DNA from 2 places in the Paraburkholderia fungorum genome. Region 2 is predicted to be linked to the other one. Evidence: riboswitches for the same ligand, from Rfam matches in the RefSeq annotation. Region 2 holds a riboswitch; the other holds the start of a gene.
What was found. Region 2 has a riboswitch for FMN ahead of BLS41_RS19905 (6,7-dimethyl-8-ribityllumazine synthase). Riboswitches for the same ligand answer to the same signal wherever they lie in the genome.

Region 1 (5,247 bases), on a different contig from region 2:
ATTCTCGACAACGTCGAAGGCGCGCGCGAGAAAGCCAAGCAAGGCCGCCTCGCGTTCGGCACGGTGGATAGCTGGCTCGTGTGGAATTTCACGAAAGGCGGCCTGCACGTCACCGACGTGACCAACGCGTCGCGCACGATGCTGTTCAACATTCACACGCTGAAGTGGGACGACGAGTTGCTCGACGCGCTCGATATTCCGCGCAGCATGTTGCCGGAGGTGCGGCCTTCGTCGGAAATTTACGGGCCGACCAAGACCACGGTATTCGCGTCGAAGATCCCGCTCGCGGGCATCGCCGGCGACCAGCACGCCGCCCTCTTCGGCCAGATGTGCACGGAGTCGGGCATGGTGAAGAACACCTACGGCACCGGCTGCTTCCTCGTGATGAATACCGGCGACAAGCCGATCGAATCGAAGAACAACCTCGTCACGACGATCGCCTGGCAGATCGGCGACAAGATCAACTACGCGCTCGAAGGCAGCATATTTATCGGCGGCGCGGTGGTGCAGTGGCTGCGCGACGGCCTCGGCATCATCAAGAACGCGGCAGAAATCGAAACGCTCGCGCGCGGCGTGCCGCATTGCGACGGCGTGTATCTGGTGCCCGCGTTTGCCGGGCTCGGCGCGCCGCACTGGAACGCACGCGCTCGCGGCACGCTGTTCGGCGTGACGCGCGGCACGACCTCCGCGCACATTGCGCGCGCGGCGCTCGATTCGATCGCCTATCAATCGCTCGACGTGCTGAAGGCGATGGAAGCCGATTCGGGTATTCGCATCGGCGAATTGCGGGTGGACGGCGGCGCGTGCGCGAACAATCTGCTGATGCAATTCCAGGCCGATATTCTCGGCGTCGACGCGGTGCGTCCGAAGGTGCCGGAAACGACCGCGTTGGGCGCGGCCTATCTGGCGGGCCTCGCGGTGGGCTACTGGAAGGATGTGGACGAACTGCACAGCCAGTGGAAGCTCGACCGCCGCTTCACGCCCGCGCTGCCGCACGCCGATGTCAGGGATTGCCTCGACGGCTGGAAGCGCGCGATTCGCGCGGCGAAAGCATGGGCCGACACGCCCTGACTGGCTGACCGCAAAGTCGCCGCCTGAACCTGCCCGCGCGAATGAAAGCGGCGGCAAGACGTCGCCGCCATGGGGGCGACGTCAAAGCACGTATCATGATGCTTTCAATCAACGCGCATGAGCTTGCCGTTCTTCGGCTCACGCGCTTCCCGCTTCTGCATTTCAGGCATGATCGACCACCTCATCTGTGACTGCGACGGCGTGCTCGTCGACAGTGAAATCATCGCTGACCGCGTGATGTTCGAAACGCTGACCAGCACCTTCCCCGGCCTCGACTTCGAACCGGTCGTCAAGACGGCGTTCGGTCAGCAAACCTCGCGCTTTCTCGAAGGCATCGAGAAGTCGTTCGACATCACGTTGCCCGCGGATTTTCTCAACACCATCGATCACGCCGTCGAGCTTGAACTCGCGGCGTCGCTCAGTCCGATCAACGGCGTGCGCGAGGCGTTGCAACGCGTGACGTTGCCGGCAGCGGTGGTCTCCAACAGCCGGATGGCACGCGTGACCGCGTCGGTGCGGCGAGCCGGTTTACAGCAGATTTTCGGCGAGCGGATTTTCAGCGCCGAACAGGTCGCGCGGCCCAAGCCTTATCCCGATGTGTATCTGTTTGCCGCGCAGACGTTGGGCGTGGAGCCGTCACGCTGCATCGTTGTCGAAGATAGCGTGGCGGGCTTGAACGCGGCGCGCGCGGCGGGAATGAAGACGATTGCGTTCGTCGGCGCGAGCCACATCCCCGATGGTTATGCGGACGCGCTGCGCAAAATGGGCATGACACGCATCATGAAACATATGGACGAGCTGCCCGCGCTAATCGAGGCCGGCGTGCGTGGGGATTTCGGGGACGTGCAGTCGTAGCCTGAATTGCAGTCACGTCGAGTTGCAGCGATAAAAAAGGCCGAATCTGTCTATCAGATTCGGCCTTTGTGTTTGCGCCGCGTGTCTGTGGCTCACATGCGGTGCTTAACGCCAATCAATTCATCAAACCTCTTCCACCTCACGCTCGCGCACCCGCGCCAGCGCTTCACGAAACGCCACCAGCTCCGCAATCGTCAGCATCGGCAGATTGTGTTGTGCGGCGAAACGTTCGACGTCGGCACCGCGCGTCATCGTGCCGTCCGCGTTCATCAGTTCGCACAGCACGCCGGCCGGCTTCAGACCCGCGAGGACCGCGAGATCGACCGTGCCTTCGGTGTGGCCGCGTCGCGCGAGCACGCCGCCGGGCATCGCCCGCAGCGGGAACACGTGGCCCGGGCTCACGATATCGGCAGGCTTCGCCGCGTCGGCAATCGCCGCGCGGATCGTCGTCAGGCGATCGACCGCCGACACCCCCGTCGTCACGCCCTCGCGCGCTTCGATCGACACCGTGAACGCGGTGCCGTAACGGCTTGCGTTGTTGGTGGTCATCGGCGGAAGTTCGAGCGAACGGATTGTGTCGTCGGGCAGGCACAGGCAAACAATGCCGCTGCACTCTCGGATCAGCAACGCCATGGTTTCGACCGACAGACGCTCGGCAGATACCACCAGATCGGCTTCGTTCTCGCGATCGTCGTCATCCTGAAGGACGACGGCGCGGCCGTCGCGCATGGCCTGCAACGCGGCGGCGATGCGGGGCGGCACAGCTTCGGTGGCGAGTAGCGGGAGATCGTCGATTGCATCGCTGGCAATCGTCAAGGGAGCAGGAAATTTAGCAAAAGACATAGTTGAAACGCTCATCGCAAAAGTGGGGCGAAAAACGTTTCAGGGCATTGCAAACAGACAAAGACGCGCCGCTGAACGCCGCCCGATTCAAGCGGGGCGACGCTCGCGCACCGCCTGAACCTCGGGCGACGCCACGACAACGACCATGACTATCTGCACATCTTCTTTCATCCGGACTGTGACCGTCGGCTCTGGCTTTTCACCAGATCTGCTGACCCCGCTGCGGTCCTCGATGCACTGAGAAAAACCGCACGATGCGGGCGCTCGCGGGCTCACCGGCTCACGCTTTCGCGCTGCCGGCATACCGCCGGTGGGGAATTTCACCCCGCCCTGAAGACGCACTGATTGCCGGATCGACCGGCTGGCAAAGCTTACAACAGTCGCGCATGGGCTGCTGCGCGACAGACCACGGCCTGACAGGAAGCTCTATTTCGAGACAAGCTGTCATCAGCCTGAAATTGTGCTCAAACGGGTGTCGCTTCGCGCTGTGGCGTCGCCTGGGTTTGAGCTTCCGGCTGCGTTTCATGCCGCGTCTCGTGCAGCGCGGGCACGTCCCAGCGCGGCGGGGTCTCCGCCTTCAGCGTGACGCGAAACGCGCGCGCCTCGGTATCGCCAGGATTGCGCAGACTATGCGGCTGATCGGCATCGAACACGATTGCGTCGCCGGTTGCGAGCAACTGGCGCTGATCGTGAACGCTGACTTCGAGCGTGCCTTCGCTAACCACCAGATTCACCGTCGTGCCCGGCGCGCGGCGCGTGCCCGCCTCGGTGTGCAACGGCGCGATTCGCAATTCGTGGAACTCGGCGGCAGTCGGTTCGGCATCGGGATAAAGCGGCCGCGCCGAATAGCGCCCGTTCGAACTGACGATGCGCTGCGAGCGCTCGGCCGGCAGATGCTCGAAGCCGTTAGTCGCATGACGCCGCAAGAACGCCGCCACCGATACCTTCAGCGCAGCCGCCACCTTACACAGCACCTTGATGGACGGCACGCTGCGCGCCGATTCGATCTGCGCGAGCATGGCCCGCGACACGCCCGACGCGCGGGCCAAAGCATCGAGCGACAGTTGCCGCTCGGCACGCAGGCGGGCCAGATTGACGCCGACCAGGTGCTCGAGTGCGTCGAAGGGTTCGGCGGCGCGCGGCGACGCATCGGCGTCGATCGAGGGATCGCGGACCAGCGCGAGCGGGGAATGCATGATTGCCTCCAAAGCGCCGCCGGACGGCAACGCATGCGGTTAGTGGAAGCAAGATAGCATCGCGTCCGCCCACGCCCAACGAAGTTATCTTCACACTGTTATCAGTATTGCGGAGGGCGATTCTGGCAAAGCTTGTGCGGATTTTTCATATGGACAGGAGCTAGATTGAAGGCTCCTGGTCAGTCGTGCGGCGCATGCGTAACCGGGCCTTACAGGGTTGAAGGCACAACCGTCCCATACGGCATCGGCCGGTTGCGCCCTCTTCCCTCATCGCTAAATCTCGGTGTCAGACGTGCTCGCGCACTGTCACAGGCTGCTGCGCCGCCTTCGACACCGGCGCATCCATCCGCGCGGCGAACCACGTCAGCAACAGCGCCACCACGCTGACGCCCGCCGCGACCCACGGCAGCGTATCGAGCGAATGGCCGTGGTTGATCACCAGGCCGCCGAGCCACGCGCCGCCCGCATTGCCCACGTTGAACGCGCCGATGTTCAGCGTCGACGCGAGATTCGGCGCGGCGGCCGCCTTCTCGACCACGCGCATCTGCAACGGCGGCACCGTCGCGAACGCGGCAATGCCCCATACGAAAATCGTGATCGCGGCGGCCACCTGCGAATGGCTGGTGCGCGCGAAAATCGCCATCACCACGGCCAGCGCGACCAGAATGCCCATCAGCGACGGCATCAGCGCGCGGTCCGCGAGCTTGCCGCCGACCGTATTGCCGATCGTCAGACCCACGCCGAACAGCACCAGAATCAGCGTCACGCCACGCGGCGAGAAGCCGCTCACCTGCTCCAGAATCGGCGCGATATACGTGAACACGACGAACACGCCGCCGAAGCCGAGCACCGTCATCGCGAGCGCGGTCCAGACTTGCGGGTCTTTCAGCACGCGCACTTCGTGACCGAGACCGACGGGCCCGGAATCGTGACGATTCGGCACCAGCGCGGTCACGCCGAGCAGCGACAGCACGCCAAACGCGCTGACGATCCAGAACGCCGCGCGCCAGCCGAACTGCTGTCCGATGAAGGTGCCGAACGGCACGCCGAGCACGTTCGCGAGCGTCAGGCCGGTGAACATCAGCGCAATCGCGCTGGCACGCTTTTCGGACGGCACGAGCGACGCCGCCACCACCGCGCCGATCCCGAAGAACGAACCGTGCGCGAACGACGTCACGATGCGCGCGATCATCAGCACGGAATAGTCTGACGCCACCGCGCACAGCGTATTGCCGACGATGAACACGCCCATCAGCAACTGCAATGCGAGCTTGCGCGGCAT
Region 2 (5,247 bases):
ATGCCCTTGTGCACGTAGTCGTTCATCGCGTAGTGCATTTGCGGTGTCGGAATGCCAAGCGCGTCTTTGCGATCGCTGAGTGTCACGCGATTATTCGGATCCGGCAGGATCTCCAGCACGTTCTTCAAACTGCACTGGCGTGCCGCGTGATAACGGATCTGCTGTTCGAGTTCTTCGCCATAGACACCCTTCGCAATCAGTGCCTGCGTGACCGACGCCACTTGCGACGCGTTCGAAATGTCGATCCGGAACGCCGCATGTTCGGAACGGAATGCACCGTCGCGCAGCGCGTTGATCGAACTCGGGCTCATCGGGCCACGGCCCGGCCACAGTTCTTCTTCGGCATCGAACACGAGACCGTTGCTCGGGTGATCCATCAGATGACGGCCCACCATGTCCGAGTTGTTCGCGAGACCGTTCTTGAATTTGTCGCTTGCCGACAGCAGCAACAGCTTCGGACTTTCGATACCGTTCGCCGCAAGAATGAAGGTCTTGCCCGTCACGCGGTGCGAGACCTTGTTCGGATCGTAGTAATGCACCGCGACGATACGGCCGCTTGCATCGTGTTCGATGCGATACACCACCGCGTTTTCGACCAGCTTCGCGCCGGCTTTTTCGGCTGCCTCAGCAGCGAGACCCCCGTGATATTGCGCGTCGATCGGGCAGATCGGCATGCAGTTGTTATTGCCGCAGCACGCCGGACGGCCATCGTAGTTGCGGCTGTTACGTGCAGTCGTATTGGTGATGACGTCATAACCGCCAGGTGCGAGACGTTCACGAAAACGCTGCTCCAGATACGACTCCGCAACCGGTTGCATCGGGAACGGTTTCGAACGCGGCGAACCGTTGTTCGGCGCACCCGACACGCCCATCTTCACTTCCGCTTCGTAATAGAAGGGTTCGAGGTCTTCGTACGAAATCGGCCAGTCGCGACCCACGCCGTATTGCGTTTGCAGACGGAAGTCGTTCGGCAGCAGACGCCACGCTTGCGCGGCCCAATGCCAGGTCGTGCCGCCGACCATGCGGATGTATTCCGCCTTGTACGGATACGGCCCGGCCTGCACGAGATAATCGTTATCGACAGGTTGATAAACCGGATGCGGCGCCCACGACGAAAACGGATAAGGCGACATGAAGTCACCCTTGCGCGGGGAATTACGGAAGTTCGAGACGATGCGGCCGCGATCCACGCGCGGACCCGCTTCGAGAATCAATACAGACGCGCCTTGCGACACGAGACGATGGGCCGCGAGAGAACCGACGATACCCGAGCCGATAACAACGATATCGGCTGACAACTGCTCAGACATGCTTTGTTCCTTGAATTACCGATGAAGCGTCAGGCTGCCGAGAGGGGATTACGGCCCCAACTTCCATAGGGACCGTAGGCGTAGCTCGGCGGCTTCAACCGGTCGGACACCACGACATTCATCAAACTGGTTTCGTAGGTCACGCAACGCGCGGCCGGACCCGAGCCGACCACGCCGACATACCAGGCGGTCGCAATTTGACGAGGCAGTTTGGCGAACGGGACATTCGCGGCATCGAGAGAAGCCTGCAATTGCTTTTCCGCGGACGGATTCGCTGCGATGAACGCGGCGAGCGCGGTCAATTGCGTGGCAAACGAAGGAACCGTCGCAACAAGGCCGGCATAAAGCCGGTTTGCCTGAACAGCGTCGAGCGTGGCGCGCCCCGTGATCGCACGCGACACCATCAAAAACGCTTCGGGCGCGGCAGCGGTTTCAGGAACAACTGTTTGTGCGTTGGCGAGAGGCCAGGGAATAAAAGAACTGGCGTAGCTGGCCAATATGCTGGCCAGCAGTAAGCGCCGGCCGGAATTCGGCACGGAGCGGCCCGTATCGGGCTCGTGGGGATGAGTCATTTTGTAATGTTAAGTCCAGATCTACCGAGGCTGATAAATGCTGCTTCTTTTATCAGCATGCTTACCAATTATAACTCGACAGGCGCAAGTTCTGGTTTTGGCACGTAGATCCGGACCGGCCATTACCTGTTCGACGATGCCGGAAAGCGGCCTTTTTTAAGCCCTTTTCTGCTTGAACGGATTGTTCCTTGCAACGATGTTTCGCTGGCCGCCGGGTAACAATTCTTTCAGTTTAATAACACACGTTCAATTGGCGGACGCGCGAAACGCCCGCAGAAATAGCGCGAGCCCGTTTCAACCGACATGCAGAGAATCATCGGCATGCAGGCTGGCAGCCGCCTCGATGATCGAAATGAAGTCCGCCGATTTGAGCGACGCGCCGCCAATCAGACCACCGTCGATCCCGTCGCAATCGAGCAGCGCACTTGCGTTATCCGGCTTGATGCTGCCGCCATACAGAATCCGCAGCTTGTCCAGACCCGCATCGTATTCGCGCAGAACACTGCGCAATCCAGCATGCGTGGCCTGCGCTTCGTCGACAGATGCGCTGCGGCCCGTTCCGATCGCCCATACCGGCTCGTACGCGATGACGATTTTCTTCGCGTCGTCGACGGAAATTGCTTCGAGCACGGCGGCGAGTTGTGCGCGAACCACTGCGTCGGTTGCGCCCGCTTCGCGTTCCGCCAGCGTTTCGCCAACGCACACGACCGGTACCAGTCCGGCGACCAGTGCCTGACGCGCCTTCTCGCCGACCACCAACGCCGTTTCTCCGTGATTCGCCCGCCGCTCCGAATGTCCGACGATTGCGAATGTTGCCTGAAACCCGGCGACCATCGCGGCGGAAATCTCGCCGGTGAACGCGCCTTGCACATGCGCGGAGACATCCTGCACGCCCCACGCAACCGCACTGCCCTGCAACGCGGAACGGGCCTGCTCGACGAAAATGGCGGGCACGCACACGCCGACATCGACGTTGGTGTTTTCGCGGCTCATCCGTTCGCGAATTGCGGCGAGCAACGCGGCATTGGATTCAGTCGATCCGTGCATCTTCCAGTTACCCAAAATCAGCTTGCGTTGCATGCTTTCCTCTCATTGACCCGCGTCGCGCGCGCGATAGTCAGACCGCCCGCGTTGCAGCAAAAATTAAAAATTCGTGATACCTTACGCACCGTTCTGAAAAGAACAAGTTCTCGGGGCGGGGTGAAACTCCCCACCGGCGGTAATCGTGCGAAAAGCGCGTAGCCCGCGAGCGCTCAGTCACCATTCTTTGGTGCAGAGGTCAGCAGACCCGGTTAGATTCCGGGGCCGACGGTCATAGTCCGGATGAAAGAGAACGGGACGGCCTGCGCTCGTCGCGACAGCGATATAGCGGGAAAGGGCCGTCCTTCGCCCTGTTCACACCAACAGGCTGAAGTCCATGAATATCGCAACCTCACTCCATTCAGAAGCACACAACGGTTCGTCCAACGGTAGCCGCACACGCATCGCTTTCATTCAGGCATGCTGGCACCGCGATATCGTCGATCAATGCAAGATCTCGTTCGTCGAAGCAATGCAGGAGCGCGGCTATAGCGCCGACGATATCGACCTCTACGAAGTGGCCGGCGCATTCGAAATTCCGCTGCACGCCAAACGCCTCGCGCAAAGCGGACGTTATGCGGGCATCGTCGCCGCAGGCCTCGTCGTGGACGGTGGCATTTACCGGCACGAGTTCGTCGCTCAGGCCGTTATCAGCGGACTCATGCAGGTACAGCTCGAAACCAGCGTGCCGGTGTTTTCCGTCGTGCTGACGCCGCACCACTTCCACGGCGAAGAACACGCGAAATACTTCAAGGAGCACTTCCTGGTGAAGGGTGCCGAAGCGGCTCACGCCTGCGCAGACACGGTTCGCAAATTCGCGGCGTTGCCGGTTGCGTGATACCGCGTTGAAACTGCACTGAAGTCACGTTGAAGTAGTCACACACGGCGCCAGTATGCGGGTGGAAAAATGTTTTTCATCTGCATACTGGCGCCAGAATCACGTCACTTCACGACATGAACATGCCGCCGTCGACGTTGATCGTCTGGCCGGTAATGTAGGCCGCATCGTCCGACGCCAGAAAGGCGACCAGTCCCGCCACATCCTTGCCCGTCCCTGCGCGCTTCATCGGAATGTTGTTCACCCACTCGGTCATCAACTCGCCCGGCTTATAGTCGCCGAGCAGCTTGCCCCATGCTTCGTCGTTATACGACCACATGTCGGTCGTGATAATGCCGGGGCAGAATGCATTGACCGTAATGCCGGTCGGCGCGAGTTCTTTCGCGAGGCTTTGGGTAATACCCAATACGCCGAACTTGCTTGCTGCATAGTGCGGCGTGTAGACGAAACCCTGACGAGCCTGCCCTGAGGCCGTATTGATCAGACGCCCGGTTTTCCCCGCGCGCAACATGCGCGTCGCCGCTTCCTGGCAGCACAGGAAAACGCCCTTCGTATTGACTGCGAGAACCTTGTCCCACTCGGCCTCGGTGAGATCGGGCAGCTTCGCAATGGTGATGACGCCCGCGTTCTGCACCGAGATATCAACTTCGCCGAGTTTGCCGGCGACTTCATCGTAGAGATCTTTTACCTGCGACTTGTCAGTCACATCCACTTCGGCTGCAATGACGTCGTAGCCGGATTCGCGCAAATGGGCCGCCGCGTCGAACACGCTCTTCTCATTCGCCGACAGGCAAACTTTCGCGCCTTCCTGTGCGAAACGTTCTCCAATACTTAATCCAATCCCCCGGCTGCCGCCCGTCACAACCACGACTTTATTGTCGAAGCGCTTTGCTGCGGGTTTTACTTCGCTAACCATTCCCTTCTCCCAGATGAATTGAATTAGAGCCGTTCGATCCAGCGCAGCCATTGCGCGTGATTCTCCGCTGCAGCAGACACACCGCTGCCAGGTTCGACGCGGCGCAGAACGGGCCGCTCCGTATGAACCGCGTCGAGCGAATCGACCAGTCCAAGTTCCAGCGATGCCAATGCGGCCGCGCCCGCCGCCGATATTTCGCTGAGCGCCAGCGTACTGACCGGGCGATTCAACGTATCGGCCAGGTACTGAAGCAGGAAGGGCCGCTGCACGAGTCCACCGTCGAGGAACAGTTCGAGTAGCGGAACCTGAGCTGCCTGCTCCATCACCGTAATCACGTCCTTGATCTGATAAACGATCGACTCGTACGCCGCGCGTGCAACGTGTTGCCATGAATTCGAAAAATTCAGTCCGACGATTTGCGCGCCGCCCGGGTACTTCCAGTGCGGACAGCCAATTCCCGAGAAAGCGGGAATCAGAAAAACGCCGCCGTTGTCGTAGTCCGTAAAAGCCTGCTCGGCGACGGCGAAGTCG

Region 1: linked by a shared signal. The riboswitch ahead of ribB (3,4-dihydroxy-2-butanone-4-phosphate synthase) and the one ahead of BLS41_RS19905 (6,7-dimethyl-8-ribityllumazine synthase) in region 2 are both predicted to bind FMN.

Annotation. Positions count from the first base shown of each region.
Region 1 covers NZ_FNKP01000001.1:3,314,835-3,320,081, forward strand. The annotation lists gene glpK (glycerol kinase GlpK) at 1-1,071, shown strand, start outside; gene BLS41_RS14670 (HAD family hydrolase) at 1,240-1,926, shown strand; gene ribB (3,4-dihydroxy-2-butanone-4-phosphate synthase) at 2,050-2,769, opposite strand; FMN riboswitch at 2,925-3,111, opposite strand; gene BLS41_RS14680 (helix-turn-helix domain-containing protein) at 3,234-3,965, opposite strand; gene BLS41_RS14685 (MFS transporter) at 4,252-5,247, opposite strand, start outside.
Region 2 covers NZ_FNKP01000002.1:861,369-866,615, reverse strand. The annotation lists gene BLS41_RS19920 (GMC family oxidoreductase) at 1-1,310, opposite strand, end outside; gene BLS41_RS19915 (sugar dehydrogenase complex small subunit) at 1,340-1,882, opposite strand; gene tpiA (triose-phosphate isomerase) at 2,177-2,962, opposite strand; FMN riboswitch at 3,065-3,221, shown strand; gene BLS41_RS19905 (6,7-dimethyl-8-ribityllumazine synthase) at 3,300-3,800, shown strand; gene BLS41_RS19900 (SDR family oxidoreductase) at 3,910-4,716, opposite strand; gene BLS41_RS19895 (FGGY family carbohydrate kinase) at 4,740-5,247, opposite strand, start outside.